Linked DNA regions of Orrella dioscoreae. The main gene of each other region encodes a partner of the protein of the gene in region 2 in a complex. Links are inferred from orthologs where the notes say so. Each region holds a gene or a part of one and is shown on either strand. Other genes may lie near its edges. The genes, in order: accD and accB.

Region 1 (7,894 bases), 830 kb from region 2 along the record:
GCCCGGCACCGGCCGGGGCGCGCCCGGCTCGGGCAGGCGCAGCGGCGGAATGCGGACCGTGTCCCCCGCGGACAGGCGGGTATCGGCCGAGGCGCGGCCCTTGTTGACCCGCACTTCCCCGCCACGGATGGCCTTGTAGAGGTGGCTCTTGGGCACGCCCTTGCACAGGCGCAGCAGGAAATTGTCCAGGCGCTGGCCGTCGTACTCCGCCTCCACTTCGACCATGCGGACAGCATAAATGGGGGCGGAAGGTGGGTTTTCTTTGCGCATTGCGGAAAGCGGCATATAATCCGTCCAGCCTGAAGGGGCTGGATTTAGCCGCCCGGCGTAGAGATGCATGAATTAGCGTCTCCGACCGGAGCGCGGGCCATATTGTAGCGCCAGCCAATCCAGTCCCGGGGGTACTTGGTCGTCGGTCTCAACCGCGGCTGCCAGTGGCGATGACGCAACATGCCCGCCACTATTAGCAGCCCCCGTTGCGTAGCCGATCGCGGCTCTGGAATCAAAGCAAGAAAACCGTCGTCTACGAATGCAGCAGGTGCGTGCGCTTTTCATCCCGCACCTGTGTTCACCCAGCAAGCAACTTGTCGCCACTCACACTGTGCCACCGACCCCCCTGCTGACAGAACCTCGCGCCAATCGGCGCATCGTGCCCGCCTGACCTCGTGCAGGCTGCGGGCAACCGCATCCTGTCCTTCTTGCATTGTTCCCGCCCCGCAGACCGGGTGACCCCGAGGCGGCACGTCGATTTCGACGTGCCATGACCACGGAGATCGTCACTCATGAAGCGCATGCTGTTCAATGCAACGCACCAGGAAGAACTGCGCGTTGCCATCGTCGATGGGCAGAAACTCATCGACCTCGACATCGAGACCGCCGGCCGCGAACAGCGCAAAGGCAACATCTACAAAGGCGTCATCACCCGTATCGAACCCGGCCTCGAAGCCTGCTTCGTCAACTACGGGGAAGACCGCCACGGCTTCCTGCCCTTCAAGGAAGTCGCCCGCAGCTACTTCAAGGAAGGCATCGATGTGCGCAGCGCGCGCATCCAGGACGCCCTGCGCGAAGGCCAGGAACTCATCGTCCAGGTCGAAAAGGAAGAGCGCGGCAACAAGGGCGCCGCCCTGACCACCTTCATCTCGCTGGCAGGCCGCTACCTGGTCCTGATGCCCAACAATCCGCGTGGCGGCGGCGTGTCGCGCCGCGTCGAGGGCGAGGACCGCCAGGAACTGCGCGAGACGATGGACCAGCTCGAAGTGCCCGCGGGCATGAGCATCATCGCCCGCACCGCCGGCATCGGCCGCAACGTCGAGGAACTGCAGTGGGACCTGTCCTACCTGATGCAGCTCTGGACCGCGATCGACGGCGCCGCCCGCGACAACGCCGCGCCCATCCTGATCTACCTGGAGTCGAGCCTGGTCATCCGGGCCATCCGTGACTACTTCTCGCCGGAAATCGGTGAAATCCTGATCGACACGGACGATATCGCCGACCAGGCGATCGCGTTCATGAGCGTGGTGATGCCGGACAACGTCCAGCGCGTCAAACGCTACCGCGACGACATCCCCCTCTTCTCGCGCTTCCAGATCGAACACCAGATCGAGACGGCCTATGCCCGCACGGTGGACCTGCCCTCGGGCGGCGCCGTGGTCATCGACCACACCGAAGCCCTGGTGGCCGTCGACGTGAACTCCGCACGCTCGACGCGCGGCGCCGACATCGAGGAAACCGCCCTGCGCACCAACCTGGAAGCCGCCGACGAAGTGGCTCGCCAGTTGCGCCTGCGCGACCTGGGCGGTCTCATCGTGATCGACTTCATCGACATGGAGGACAGCAAGAACCAGCGCGCGGTGGAAAACCGCCTGCGCGACGCGCTGCACTTCGACCGCGCCCGCGTGCAGATGGGCAAGATCTCCCGTTTCGGCCTGATGGAACTGTCGCGCCAGCGCCTGCGTCCGGCGCTGAACGAGGGCTCGCACATCACCTGCCCGCGCTGCAACGGCACCGGCGTGATCCGCGACGCGGAATCCAGCGCCCTGCACGTCCTGCGCCTGATCCAGGAAGAGTCCATGAAGGAAAACACCGCGGCGGTCCACGCCCAGGTGCCGGTCGAAGTGGCCACCTTCCTGCTGAACGAAAAGCGCGCCGACATCGCCAAGATGGAAGCCCGCCTGAAGGTCAACGTCGTGCTGATCCCCAACAAGCACCTCGAGACCCCGCACCACCACATCGAGCGCCTGCGCCACGACGATCCGCGCCTGGAAGAAACCAAGGCAAGCTTCGAGCTGGCCGAGTCGCCCGCCACCAACGTGGCCTGGCAGCCGCGCGAACACGAGGTCAAGGCCAAGCCGGAAGCGCTGGTCAAGGGCATCACCCCCGCCCAGCCCGCCCCCATCGTGACGCCCGCCCCTGCCGCGGCGGCGCCTGCCCCCGTGGCAGCCGCGCCCGCCGCCGGCGGCCTGTTCAAGCGCATCCTGAGCTGGTTCTCCTCGCCCGCCCCCGAGCAGACCGCAGCCACCCCCGCCGCTGCACCCGCCCCCGCCGCCCGCGAGAAGTCGCGCCGTGACGGCCAGGGTGGCCGTGGCGATGGCCAGCGTGGCGATCGCTCGCGCAACCGCCGTGGCGAACGTGGCGGTGACCGTGGCGAACGCCGCGCCGACGCCCCCGAAGCCGGCACGCCGGCCAACGAGGAAAACCGCCGTGGCGGCCGCGGCCGTTCTGGCGGCCAACGCGGTGACGCAGCCGAACGCGATGCCGCGCCCAGCCGCCTGCCCGCCGCCCCGGTCGAGCCGCAAGCCGCCGTCATGACCGAAGCCGGTGAAACCGCTGGCCGTTCGGGCCGCGGGCGCCGTGGCCGTGGCCGTGGCCGCCGTGACGAAGCCGGCACGCAGCAGGACGTCGCGCTGAACAACCAGGAAGACATGGTCGCCGCCCTGGCCCTGAGCATCGAGGACGCCGTTTCGCCGGCGCCCGCCCAGGCCCAGGCGCCCGCGCCCCAGGCTGTCGCCCAGGCCGATGCCGCCGATGCCGAAGGCACCGATGGCGTCCTGGCAGGCGAAGGCGCCGATGGCGAACAGGCCGATCCGGAACGCAAGCGCCGCCGCCGCCGCAGCCGTCGTGGCCGTCGTGGTTCGGATGAAACCGGCGCCACGCAACTGGAAGACGGCGCATCCGCCGCGGACGACGACACCGGCGCCCTGGCCGACCTGTCCGCCGATGCCCCCGACGCCCAGCACGTGCCGCAACAGCCCGCGCAGACCATCCCCACCTACGTGCCCGCCGTGTCGGCCGAGCCGGTCGCCGCTGCAACGGCGCCCGCTGCCGTCGCACCTGCCGAAGTCGCGCCCGCCGCCCCCGTCGAGACGGCTCCCGCCGTCAGCAACGAGGAAGCCCCGGCATCGCTGACGGCAGCGGACGAAGCCCCGCAGGCCGGCGTGCTCGGGACCTCCGCGCCGGTCGGACCGGCGCCGGTCGTGGCCGAGACGCAGGATCCGCTGGCTGACAGCACCCGTTCGCCCGCCCCTGCCCTGGTCGACGACGCACCGGCAACGACGGCCCAGGCCGTCGAACCCGTCGCGCCGGTCGAGCCCGTGCCCGCCCCCGCCGCACAGCCCGTGGCCGAACCCGTCGTCCAGGCCCAGCCTGTCGAGCCCAAGCCGGCTGCGCCCGCGCCTGCCCCCACAGCCGCGCCTGCCGCGTCGACGGCCGACCTGAACGCGGTGGTCGCTGCCGCCGGCATGCAGTGGGTGGAAACCCGCTCGGGCGCAGCACAGCCCCAGGCCGACGTGCCAGCCCCCAAGCTGGGCCGCGCCCGCAAGCCCGTGCAAGCCGTGGCCAGCACCCCGCTGGTGCAGGTCGAGACGGAATAAGCAAGACAGCCGTCCTGCGGCGTCCGTGGAAACTCCCGGACGCCGCAACACAAAACCGCCAGTGCTCGGACGAGCCTGGCGGTTTTTTTTTCAAGACATCCACGCAAACAAAAAGGCATGCCGCTGGCATGCCTTTCGGATCCCTTCACGCCAGGCCGACAGGCCAGGCGGCAAGATGATCAATACAGGTACGTATACGTCAGCTGCACCACGTCCAGGCCAGGGTTCGGCTTCTTGATGCTGGCGTTGGAGAAGTGCGAAAGACGCAGGCCGATGCGGTTCGAATCGTTGATCAGGAAACCCGCGCCGATATGGTCACCGAACTGGAAGGCGGTGCTGATGTTCTTGTCCGCGAAGCGCGTGCTGGTGAAGGCAGTGGCGCCCACGCCGGCTTCCAGGTAGAAGCGTTCGCCGGTCCACCAGCGGAACATGGGGATCGCATTGAACTGCCAGACATTGCCCGGATCACGCGAACCGTTGGCCTTCCAGTAGGCAGCGCCGAGTTCACCGACCAGTTCCAGGCGGCCCCAGTTGCCACCGAATTGGTAATCCCACAAAGCAGGCGATTGCCAGTTGATTTCCAGGCGCTGGTAGTGGTCGCCCACGCCAGCGGTCACGCCAATGCCCTGTGCGCTGGCAGGCGCCGCGGCGAGCAGGGGGGACAGGCCAGCCGACAGGATCAGGGCGGCGGCAATCTTGTTCTTCTTGAAGGCGTGCATGATCAATGCTTACTCCGGCAACTCTGCCTTGAAACGAGAGCGCCAGCGGCCGGCCCGGACTGACGGCAGGTGAAACCCGGACCTGGCAGCACGAGACTGCGGGGCGGCTGGCGCGAACCATGTGGAAGCGGCGCGGGCAGTCAGCAGCGAACCCGGCCCTGCATGGGCAGCAGAAGGCGGTGAATGTCAACCACGACGCGCCGTGTTGCTGACCGTTGGCTTACTGCCTGGTCAGCGTTTGACAGCATGAAGTCAAGGTATCAGAAAACCGCCTCGCCGCCCAGCTTGCCCATCAAGCCGAAACGGCTTCCAAAGGCTGATTGGTAAGCAATGCCAACAGGCGGGCGATTTCATCGCGCAGCTGGCGGCGATCCACCACCATGTCCACGGCGCCCTTCTGCAGCAGGAACTCGGAACGCTGGAAGCCTTCCGGCAGCTTCTCGCGCACCGTCTGCTCGATGACGCGCGGACCGGCGAAACCGATCAGCGCCTTGGGTTCGGCAATCACCACGTCGCCCATGAAGGCGAAGCTGGCCGACACGCCGCCCATGGTGGGATCGGTCAGGACGCTGATGAATGGCAGCCCTTCGGCCGACAGACGCGTGAGCATGGCATTGGTCTTGGCCATCTGCATCAGCGACAGCAGGCTTTCCTGCATGCGCGCGCCACCCGAGGCCGCCACGCAGATGAAGGGGGTTTTGTTCGCCAGCGCGGCCTCGACGCCGCGCGCGAAACGCTCGCCCACCACCGACCCCATCGAGCCGCCCATGAATTGGAATTCGAAACATGCGAGTGTTGCGGCCAAGCCACGAATGCTGCCGCTCACGACGATCAGGGCGTCGGTTTCGTCCGTCTGCTTGGTGGCTTCGGCCAGGCGCTCGGGGTACTTGCGCGAATCCTTGAACTTCAGCGAGTCGACCGAACGGGTGGTTTCGCCGATTTCCTGGCGGCCTTCGACGTCCAGCAGCGAATCGATGCGCGCACGCGCGCCGATGCGCATGTGGTGATCGCACTTGGGGCAGACGTGCAGGTTGGTGGCCAGGTCTTCGTTGTAGAGCACGGCCTCGCAGGACGGGCATTTGACCCACAGACCCTCAGGCACGCGGCGCGCCGCGGCGTCGTTGGCGGAGGTCTTGTTGATCCGGGGGGGAAGAAGTTTCTCGATCCAGCTCATGGCGGTGGGTGCTCGGTGATGTTGTTTGTCGTGGGACGGCGCGCCGGGTCAGGCGGGCGCGCCCGTCTTGCGGGCGCCATCCAGCGCCTGGCGTATGCCCGCCAGCCAATCGCCGGCGGCACGCACGGCCAGGTCGGCCTGCTGATCGGCGCCGGCGCCCTTGACGGCGGTTTCCATGGTTTCGATGAGCTTGCTGCCGATGACCACGGCGTCGGCGACGCGCGCGATGCGGCTGGCGGTGTCGGCGTCACGGATGCCGAAGCCCACGCCCAGCGGAATGGAGATGTGGCGGCGGATGTCCTGCAGGCGGCGCGCGACGTCGTCGGTGTCGACCGTGCCGGTGCCCGTCACGCCCTTGAGCGAGACGTAATAGACATAGCCGCGCGCGACCTTGGCCATGGCCTGGATGCGCGCCTCGGTGGAGGTCGGCGCGAGCAGGAAGATGGGGGCGATGCCGCGCGCATCCAGCAGGGCGGCGAACTCGTCGATTTCCTCGGGCGGATAGTCCACGGACAGCACGCCGTCGACACCCGCCGCCTGCGCGGCGTCGGCGAAAGCGGCCTGGCCCATGCGCTCGATCGGATTGGCATAGCCCATGAGCACGACGGGCGTGTCGGCGTCCTGGCGGCGGAACTCGGCCACCATGGCCAGCACGTTGCGCAAGCCCACGCCCTGGGCGATGGCGCGCTCGGCGGCGCGCTGGATCACCGGACCGTCGGCCATCGGGTCCGAGAACGGCACGCCCAGTTCCAGGATGTCGGCGCCCGCCTCGACGAGCGCATGCATGAGCGGCACGGTGGCGGCCGGCGAGGGATCGCCCGCGGCGATGTAGGGAATCAGCGCTGCCCGGCCGGCTTCCTGGGCAAGGGCAAAGCGCTTGGCGATACGGTCGTTGGGGTGTGTCATCCCTGCTTCGCTTTAGAGTTCGATGCCGGCGCGCTCGGCGACGGTATGCATGTCCTTGTCACCCCGGCCCGACAGGTTGACGAGGATGATCTTGTCCTTGGGCAACGTGGGCGCCAGGCGCACGGCGTGGGCGATGGCATGGGCCGATTCCAGCGCGGGCATGATGCCTTCGATGCGGCAGCACTGATGGAAGGCCTTCAGCGCTTCATCGTCGGTCACGCCGACGTATTCGGCGCGCTGGCTGTCGTTCAGCCAGGCATGCTCGGGACCCACGCCCGGATAATCCAGGCCGGCCGAGACCGAATGGGTTTCCTGCACTTGTCCGTTCTCGTCCTGCATGACGTAGGTGCGGTTGCCGTGCAGCACGCCGACCATGCCGGCGCGGATGGAGGCGGCGTGACGGCCGGAATCCATGCCCTCGCCCGCGGCCTCGACCCCCACCAGCTTCACGCCTTCCTGGCTGAGATAGGGATGGAAGATGCCCATGGCGTTGGAGCCCCCGCCCACGGCGGCGATGACCACGTCGGGCTGGCGGCCGGCGGACTCGGGCATCTGGACGATGCTTTCCTTGCCGATGATGGACTGGAAGTCGCGCACCATCATGGGATAGGGGTGCGGGCCTGCCACGGTGCCGATGATGTAGAAGGTGTTCTCGATGTGGGTGACCCAGTCGCGCATGGCTTCGTTCAGCGCGTCCTTCAGGGTGCGCGAGCCCGAATCGACCGGCACGACCTTGGCGCCCAGCAGCTTCATGCGATAGACGTTCGAGGCCTGGCGGCGCACGTCCTCGCTGCCCATGTAGACCACGCACTCCATGCCGTAGCGGGCGGCCACCGTGGCCGTGGCCACGCCGTGCTGGCCGGCGCCGGTTTCGGCGATGACGCGGCGCTTGCCCATGCGGCGGGCAAGCAGCGCCTGGCCGATGCAGTTGTTCACCTTGTGCGCGCCGGTGTGGTTCAGGTCTTCGCGCTTGAACCAGATCTGCGCCCCGCCCAGCTCCTGCGACCAGCGGCGGGCGTGATAGACCGGCGTGGGACGGCCGACGAAATGCTTGAGCTCATGGGCGAACTCTTGCTGGAATTCCGGATCGGCGCTGTAGCGGGCATAGGCCTCGCGCAGCTCGTCGAGCGCGTGCATCAGGGTTTCGGCGACGAAAACGCCGCCATACGGACCGAAATGGCCGTGCGCATCGGGAAAATCGTAGGGTTTCAAGGCGGGGGGCTCCC
Region 2 (7,894 bases):
GAAATACTGCACCACCATCCATCGGGCCTCGGGCAACTGCGTCGCCTGGGGCGAACAGCAATACGACGAGACGACGCCCGGCATGGGGGCCGGCTATTACCAGGACACGGATTCCCGCGACATCCCGGCGCTCAAGGTGCAGGTGCGCCTGCCTCCCAAGCAGGCGCTGGCGAGCTTCACGCTGCAGGGCGGGCAACTGGTGCTGAGCCAGCGCAGCCATCTGAAGACGCCGAGCTATCGCTACCGCCAGGGAAACTGCCGCAAGGTCGCCGCGGACAAGGTGGACTGCCCGTTGGAGGGCTTCACGGTGCATACGCTTGCGCCTCCCATGGACTTCACGCGCAACTATCTGGCCACCCGTGCCACGCTGAACGCCGAACAGCAGGCCCTGCTGTCGCGGCTCGTGCCGATGCAGGTCACTGTCCTGGGCCGCCAGGGGCCGGCCGATCCGGTCTGGGGCACGCCCATCTCGCTGCCTTGAATGCCCCCCGGCTCCAGACTCGTGCCCCGCCAACGCTTGCATGCGACAATGGCCGCCACAACTGACTGATACCTTTCCCCATGTTCGGCGACATCATCCGCTTCCTGCTTGAAATTGCGTTCACCCTGCTGGGCGCCGCGCTGCTCGCGCGCGCCTGGTTCATCGCGGTGCGCATGCATCCCTTCCACCCGGTGGTGCAGTCCATCAACCAGGCGACCAACTGGCTCGTCATGCCCTTGCGCAAGATCCTGCCCAACACCGGCAGGATCGACTGGGCCTGCCTGCTGGCGGCCTGGCTCGTGGCCCTGGTGTACCTGGTGCTGAGCTGGCTGGTGTCGACGGGGAGCATGGTGCCGGTGCAGTTGCTGCCGGCCGCGCTGGGCGCCGCGCTCCTCACCGTGGCCCGCTGGTCGTTGAACCTGGTGCTGTGGCTCACGCTGTTGCAGGTGGTGCTGTCCTGGGTCAACCCGGCCGCCCCCATGATGGGCCTGCTGCGCACGCTGACCGCCCCCTTGCTGGACCCGCTGCGCCGCATCCTGCCCAATATGGGCGGCATCGATCTCTCGCCGCTGGCGCTGCTGATCATCGCCCAGGTCCTGATGATGGTGCTGGCGCGCGTCAGCTACGGCATCTTCGGCGTCTGATCGCCTCTGCTGGCTACCCGGCGTTCCGTAAACGGGGCGCCAAACAAGAAGCCCGCCGACAAGGCGGGCTTCTTGCTGAACGGGCCAAGCCGTCCGAGGCGCTTACAGCGGCGCCACGCGGGTGGGGCCGGCGCCGCTGATGACCTGCACGCGCTGGCCCACGCTGACGGGCGTATCGGCTTCCTGGGCAACCACGCGGGTTTCGCCGTTGTCCAGACGGACCGAGATTTCGTAGCCCGAGGTGCGGCCCACGCGGTTCTCGACGGCATTACCGGCGATGGCACCCAGGATGGCGCCGCCCACGGTGGCGATGGCACGGCCCGTGCCGCCGCCCACGGCGTTGCCCGCGACGCCGCCCAGGGCACCGCCGGCCAGCACGCCTGCGCCGCTCGACTTGCTTTCCTGGATGCTGATGGGACGAACGCCCGTGACGGTACCGGTACGCACGATCTGTTCGCGCTGTGCCTGGTCATAGCTGTAGACCTGGCTGGAAGCGCTGTTGTTCGCGCAACCGGCCAGCACGCCAAGCGAAGCCGTCACGGCCGCAATGGCCATCCAGCGCGAGGCGCGCGATTGAATGGCGGTAGTCTGGGTGGTCGGCATGGTTTTCTCCTGATCGAGCGAATGACTCACGGGCAAATATTACCTGGGGCATTCGGACCAATAATAGTCCGATGGCAACAAGCTGCAACCCTTGGATTCTTCAGACGCGCGGGAGTTCTAGGCCATAAGTTTCAAGCAATTTCGCACTGATCTCGGCGCGCGAAGGCGCGTGGTTCTGGGGTCCCTGCGAAGCGATCTTGATGGCGCCCATCAGGTTGCCCAGCTTGCAGCTGTCCTCCCAGCTCCAACCCTCGATCAGGCCATACAGCAGGCCGGCGCGGTGCGAATCCCCGCAACCGGTAGGATCGACAACGCCGCCGGCCTTGACCGGCGCAATGATGATCTCGCGGCCTTCCGTGTAGAGCGTGGCGCCTTCGGCGCCGCGCGTCACGACGACCGCGCGCAGGCCTTGCGCGATGTCCTGCATGGAGCGGCCCAGGCGCTGCTCGACCACGCCGGCTTCGTAATCGTTGACCGTCATCGCCTGTGCCATGTCCAGCATGCGGGCCAGGTCGGCACCGTCGAACAGCGGCATGGCCTGCCCCAGGTCGAAGATGAACGGCACGCCGCCGGCATGCAGCCGCTCGGCGTGCGCGAACATGCCTTCCTTGGCATCCGGCCCCACCAGCGCCCAGCCAGCCTGCACCCCGGTCAGGTCGTTGCTGGCCGAGAAGGACATCGCCCCGGGGTGGAAGGCCGTGATCTGGTTGTCCGCCAGGTCAGTGGTGATGAAGCATTGCGCCGTCAGCGTGTCGGGCACCACCTTGATGCGCGAGGTGTCGATACCCAGATCCTGGAAACGCGCCAGGTAGTCCGTGGCGTCCTCGCCCACCGTGGCCACCGGCACGGGGGTGCCGCCCAGCAGGTGCAGGTTGTAGGCGATGTTGCCGGCGCAGCCGCCGAACTCCTTGCGCATGCGCGGCACGAGAAAGGACACGGCCAGCGTCTGGATGCGGTCTGGCAGGATGTGGTCCTTGAAATAGCCGTCGAACACCGCGATGGTGTCGAAGGCAACGGAACCGCACATCAGGACGGGCTTGCTCATGCTGGATAGACCTCAGGGAAAGAATTTATCGATTTGGTAACCATTGACGGACAGGCCACCGGTGCGCAGCGGCACGGCAAGCGTGACCTCCTCGCCCGCGGCCAACGGTCCGCGCTGCCGCCCGCCCGGCAGGTAGTCGGCGGCGGTCAGCATGCGGCGCGCCACGACCGTGTCGGACAGGTCGGTCAGGCTCAGCATGAGCGCGGGCCACTCCTGCGGCTGGGTATAACGATTGCGCAACACCACATGCAGGATGAGGTCGGGACGCCCGGTATCGGGGCGCCCGGACTCGTTCGCCCCCGCCGATCCGGCGGGCGGCGGCTGCAGCGACGACGACATGATGGAGATGCGCTCGGCCCGGCGAGCATAGCCCACCTTGCATTGCAAAGGCTGGCACAGCAGTTCCAGGGCCGGACGCAACGTAGGGACGGCCAGGGCCAGTTGCGTGCGATAGACGAGCAGGCCCTGCCCCACCGCGAGCAGCAGGGCGAGCACGCATGCCCAGCCCCAAAGCTGGCGGCGCAGCCGCGCGCGCTGCAGCAGGTCGTCGTCGAGAAAGGCGGGCGACGGCGCGGCAACGGGATCGCGGCCCGGATAGATGCCATCGGCCGGCCTTGGCGCGAAGCCGTCATCTTCCGGCATCCGCGCAAGGATAGGGCTGTCCTCGCCGTCCGCGGCCTGCAGGTTCGCGCCCGCCGCGGGTGCCTCCACGCGGCGCGTGCGCCACACGAAAGGCGCCGCCGAGGAAGGTGGCGCGCCATCGGGCAGGAACATGGCGGGTTCGCGCGCGCGATCCGGCGCCATGGCCTCGTCGTCATCGTCCAACGCACCGTCCTGCTCGCGCTGCGCGCTGTGGCGCAACATGTCGGCGCGATTGCGCAGGACCGCCGGCGGCTGCCTGCGAGGCAGGGGCTCATCGGCCGACGTCAGGCAGGCATAGCCGTCGAACACCGCCGCGCAATTGCCGCAACGCACCAGCCCGCCGCGCAGGCGCAACTGCTCGGCCTGTACCTTGAAGGTGGCGCCGCATTGCGGGCAACGGGTGTTCATGACCATCGGGATGCGTCCCGGCCCGCGGCCTAGCTTCGCTGGCCGTGCAGGCAAACCCAGCCATCGCGGGTCTGCCAGACGGACAGGGCAATCCAGGGCGCATACGCGGCGGCGACCTCCTCGGCCTGGCGGGCCAGCACGCCGGACAGCACCAGATGGCCGCCCGAGGCCACGCGGCCGGCCAGCATGGGCGCCAGCACCTTGAGCGGATTGGAGAGGATGTTGGCCACGACCACGTCGCTCTGGCCGTCGGGCAAGCCATCGGGCAACGCCGCCAGGACAGCCACGCCGTTGACGCCGGCATTGTCCAGCGTGGCTTGCACTGCCTGCTCGTCGATGTCGATGCCGCGCGTGAGGCCTGCGCCCAGCTTGCGGGCCGCGATGGCAAGAATGCCCGAGCCGCAGCCATAATCCAGCACCGTCGCGCCTTGCGGCAGGCACTCGGCCAGCCATTCCAGGCAAAGATGGGTGGTGGGATGGCTGCCGGTGCCGAATGCCAGGCCCGGATCCAGCTGGATGGCGATGCGCGTGTCGGAGGCCTGCGGCGCGGGCACCTCGTCGGCGTGCCAGCTCGGCACGATGAGGATGCGCTCGCCCACGTGGATGGGGCCGAACTGCGATTGGGTCAATCGCACCCAATCGGCATCCGGCACGTCGCGCAGATGCCAGTCGCGCACGGCCTCGGCCGGCACGCCGCTATCGAGCAGGGCGGCTTCGATCAGTTGGGCGGGGTCCGCGCCATCGGGCAACAGCGCCACGACGCGGTTGCGATCCCAGGCCAGGGTCTCGGGTTCCAGGCCAGGCTCGCCAAACAGGGGTTTCTCGGCATCGGTGTCGCTGTCGGCATCCTCGACGGACACGGACAGGGCGCCAGCTTCGAGCAGCGCGTCGGACCAGGCTTCGGCCAGGTCTCCCGGGCAGGACAGCACCAGTTCACGCATAGTGTTTTTCCATCATCAAACCAGGTGGACGATCCACCCGGCATAAGCGCCTGCGTCTCCGATCCGGGCCACCGCGGAGCCGGCTCTGCCGGTCCGCCAGTGGCGCCCCCTGGGGGGGAAGCGCCGCAGGCGCTTCGGGGGGGACCGCTACGGACGTTGTTCCAGCTTGTGCTCCAGGTAGTGGATGCTGGTGCCGCCTTCGATGAAGCGGGCATCCTGCAGCAACTCGCGGTGCAGCGCAATGTTGGTGGAGATGCCCTCGACCACCATTTCGGACAGCGCGATGCGCATGCGCGCGAGCGCCTGCTCACGCGTGTCGCCATAGGTGATGACCTTGGCGATCATCGAGTCGTAGTTGGGCGGGACGAAATAGCCGTTGTAGACGTGCGAGTCGATCCGCACGCCCGGGCCGCCCGGCACGTGCCAGTTGGTGATGCGGCCGGGGCTGGGCGTGAAGCGGAAAGGATCTTCGGCGTTGATGCGGCACTCGATCGAGTGGCCCTTGAACGCGATGTCGCGCTGGCGCAGCAGGAACTTCTCGCCGGCGGCGATCAGGATCTGCTGCTGGACGATGTCCACGCCCGTGATGAGCTCGGTGACCGGGTGCTCGACCTGGACGCGCGTGTTCATCTCGATGAAGTAGAACTCGCCGTTCTCGAACAGGAACTCGAAGGTGCCCGCGCCGCGGTAGCCCATCTTGCGGCAGGCATCCGCGCAGCGGTCGCCGATGCGCTCGATGAGGCGGCGGGTGATGCCGGGGGCCGGCGCTTCCTCGATGACCTTCTGGTGGCGGCGCTGCATGGAGCAGTCGCGCTCGCCCAGCCAGACGGCGTTGCGGCCGCCGTCGGCCAGCACCTGGATCTCGACGTGGCGCGGGTTCTCGAGGAACTTCTCGAGGTAGACCTCGGGGTTGTTGAACGCGGCGCCCGCTTCCGACTTGGTCATGGTGACCGCGTTCAGCAGCGCTGCTTCGGTGTAGACCACGCGCATGCCGCGGCCGCCACCGCCACCGGCGGCCTTGATGATGACCGGGTAGCCGACTTCACGCGCGATGCGCAGGACTTCCTGGGGGTCGTCGGGCAGCGCGCCTTCCGAGCCGGGCACCACGGGCACGCCGGCTTCGATCATGGCGTGCTTGGCGCTGACCTTGTCGCCCATCAGGCGAATGGTCTCGGGGCGCGGGCCGATGAAGACGAAACCGCTCTTTTCCACGCGCTCGGCGAAATCGGCGTTCTCGGAGAGAAAGCCGTAGCCGGGGTGGATGGCTTCAGCGTCGGTGACTTCGGCGGCCGAAATGATGGCCGGCATGTTCAGGTAGCTGTCGCGCGACGGCGCCGGCCCGATGCAGACGGACTCGTCGGCCAGGCGGACGTACTTGGCCTCGCGGTCCGCCTCGGAATGCACCACCACGGTCTTGATGCCCAGCTCCCGGCACGCACGCTGGATGCGCAGGGCAATCTCGCCACGGTTGGCAATAAGGATTTTTTCGAACATATCAACCAATCACGAACAAGGGTTGGCCGTACTCGACGGGCTCGCCGTTCTCGATCAGGATTTCCTTGATGACGCCGGACTTGTCGGCTTCGATTTCGTTGAGCAGCTTCATCGCTTCGATGATGCAGAGGGCGTCGCCTTCCTTGACGGTCTGGCCGACTTCGACGAAAGGCTGCGCGCCGGGGTTGGGCGCGCGGTAGAAGGTGCCGACCATGGGCGCCTTCACCAGGTGGCCCTGGGGCACTGCCGGCGCAGCGGGCGCGGCGGCTTCGGCCGGGGCGGCGGCGGGGGCGCCGGCCGCGACGACGGGCGCCTGGGCGTAGATGGGCTGCGGCGTGGCGGCGGGTTGCGAGAACTTGACGATGCGAACCTTGCCCTCGCCCTCAGTGATCTCGAGTTCGGCGATGCCCGATTCCGCCACGAGGTCGATCAGGGTTTTGAGTTTTCGGAGATCCATACAAGACTTTCCATAAAGTGCGTGGCCGCTACCCGCCGGACGGGACGCCACAGAAAAATTGAAACGAGCAAGGCGTGGCAGGTGCCACGCCGGAGATCAGTACGCCACGGCGTAACGCAGGGCGGCTTCGTAGCCAAACGTGCCCAGGCCCGCCACGACACCCACCGCCTGGTCGGACAGATAGGAGTGGTGGCGGAAGGGCTCGCGCTTGTAGACGTTGGAGACGTGAACCTCGATGAACGGGATGGCCACGCCAGCCAATGCGTCCCTCAATGCCACGCTGGTGTGCGTGTAGGCGCCGGCATTGATGATGATGAACTCGACCGACTCGCGCGCCGCGCGCTGGATCCGGTCGACCAACTCTCCTTCGTGATTGGACTGGGCGCTTTCGACGGAAACGCCCAACTCCCGGCCAAGGACGGCAAGCCGCTCATCGACCTGCGCCAGCGTGACGCTGCCGTAAAGTTGCGGTTCCCGCGTGCCCAGCAGATTGAGGTTGGGACCGTTGAGAACCAGGATGCGTTGCGCCATTTTGTCGGCAGAAGTTAACGATAGACCGTTTTTTTACGTCAAAACGGGGCTTGTTGTCCATCGTGACAACTAGGTGTACCGATCTAGCGAACGGGCCAGGTCATCGGGGTTGATCTGCCCCAGAACCTTGCGGGATACCGTCCCATCTGCGTCGAAAATGAGCGTAAAAGGCAGCCCGCCTGCGGCGTTGCCCAGCCCCCTGACAATATCGATACCGCCATGCCCCGCGACCAGCAGGGGATACCCCACCGGCACCTTTTCGGAAAATGCGCGCATGTTGTCCGCGGAATCGATGCCGATGCCGACAAAGTGCACGCCCGGATATTTCTTGTGCAAGGCGTCCAGGTCGGGCATTTCCTTGACACAGGGGGGGCACCAGGTGGCCCAGAAGTTGACCAGCATCGGCTTGCCGCGGAAGCTTTCCATGGCGACGGGCTTGCCGGACAGGTCAGGCAAGGTCAGCGCATAGAGGTCTGTCGGCGCGGCCGCCGCGGCCGTGCCCGGGGCGGCGCGCTCGGCGCCCGGCCCCATGCGGGAGGACTCGCGCCAGGCGAACCAGCCTCCGCCAATCATGGCGGCCACGCCCAGGGCGCCGGAAAGAAAGACTCGACGTTTCATGCGCGAATGATAACCGCCCGGGCCACTACA

Evidence for each region.
Region 1: the proteins of accB (region 2) and accD are in contact, whole or in part, in a solved structure (PDB 8UXZ), measured with the Escherichia coli proteins. The link is inferred for Orrella dioscoreae from one-to-one orthologs.

Annotation. Positions count from the first base shown.
Region 1 is NZ_LT907988.1:1,537,577-1,545,470, reverse strand. The notes cover bases 3,822-6,728. They hold accD (acetyl-CoA carboxylase, carboxyltransferase subunit beta), read right to left. Parts: upstream 5,763-6,728; coding sequence 4,881-5,762; downstream 3,822-4,880. Other genes in these bases: trpB (tryptophan synthase subunit beta), read right to left, coding at 6,681-6,728; trpA (tryptophan synthase subunit alpha), read right to left, coding at 5,811-6,668; ODI_RS07155 (acyloxyacyl hydrolase), read right to left, coding at 4,049-4,588; ODI_RS07160 (Rne/Rng family ribonuclease), read left to right, coding at 3,822-3,869. Outside these bases: ODI_RS07165 (RluA family pseudouridine synthase), read right to left, coding at 1-285; more of ODI_RS07160, read left to right, coding at 783-3,821; more of trpB, read right to left, coding at 6,729-7,880.
Region 2 is NZ_LT907988.1:713,017-720,910, reverse strand. Bases 4,988-7,894 are described here. They hold accB (acetyl-CoA carboxylase biotin carboxyl carrier protein), read right to left. Parts: upstream 6,716-7,894; coding sequence 6,260-6,715; downstream 4,988-6,259. Other genes in these bases: ODI_RS03395 (TlpA family protein disulfide reductase), read right to left, coding at 7,316-7,864; aroQ (type II 3-dehydroquinate dehydratase), read right to left, coding at 6,812-7,246; accC (acetyl-CoA carboxylase biotin carboxylase subunit), read right to left, coding at 4,988-6,258. In the rest of the region: ODI_RS03440 (hypothetical protein), read left to right, coding at 1-481; ODI_RS03435 (YggT family protein), read left to right, coding at 562-1,125; ODI_RS03430 (outer membrane lipoprotein), read right to left, coding at 1,228-1,728; ODI_RS03425 (carbohydrate kinase family protein), read right to left, coding at 1,829-2,773; ODI_RS03420 (DUF3426 domain-containing protein), read right to left, coding at 2,786-3,823; prmA (50S ribosomal protein L11 methyltransferase), read right to left, coding at 3,853-4,764; more of accC, read right to left, coding at 4,912-4,987. UniProt on the Escherichia coli protein: This protein is a component of the acetyl coenzyme A carboxylase complex; first, biotin carboxylase catalyzes the carboxylation of the carrier protein and then the transcarboxylase transfers the carboxyl group to form malonyl-CoA.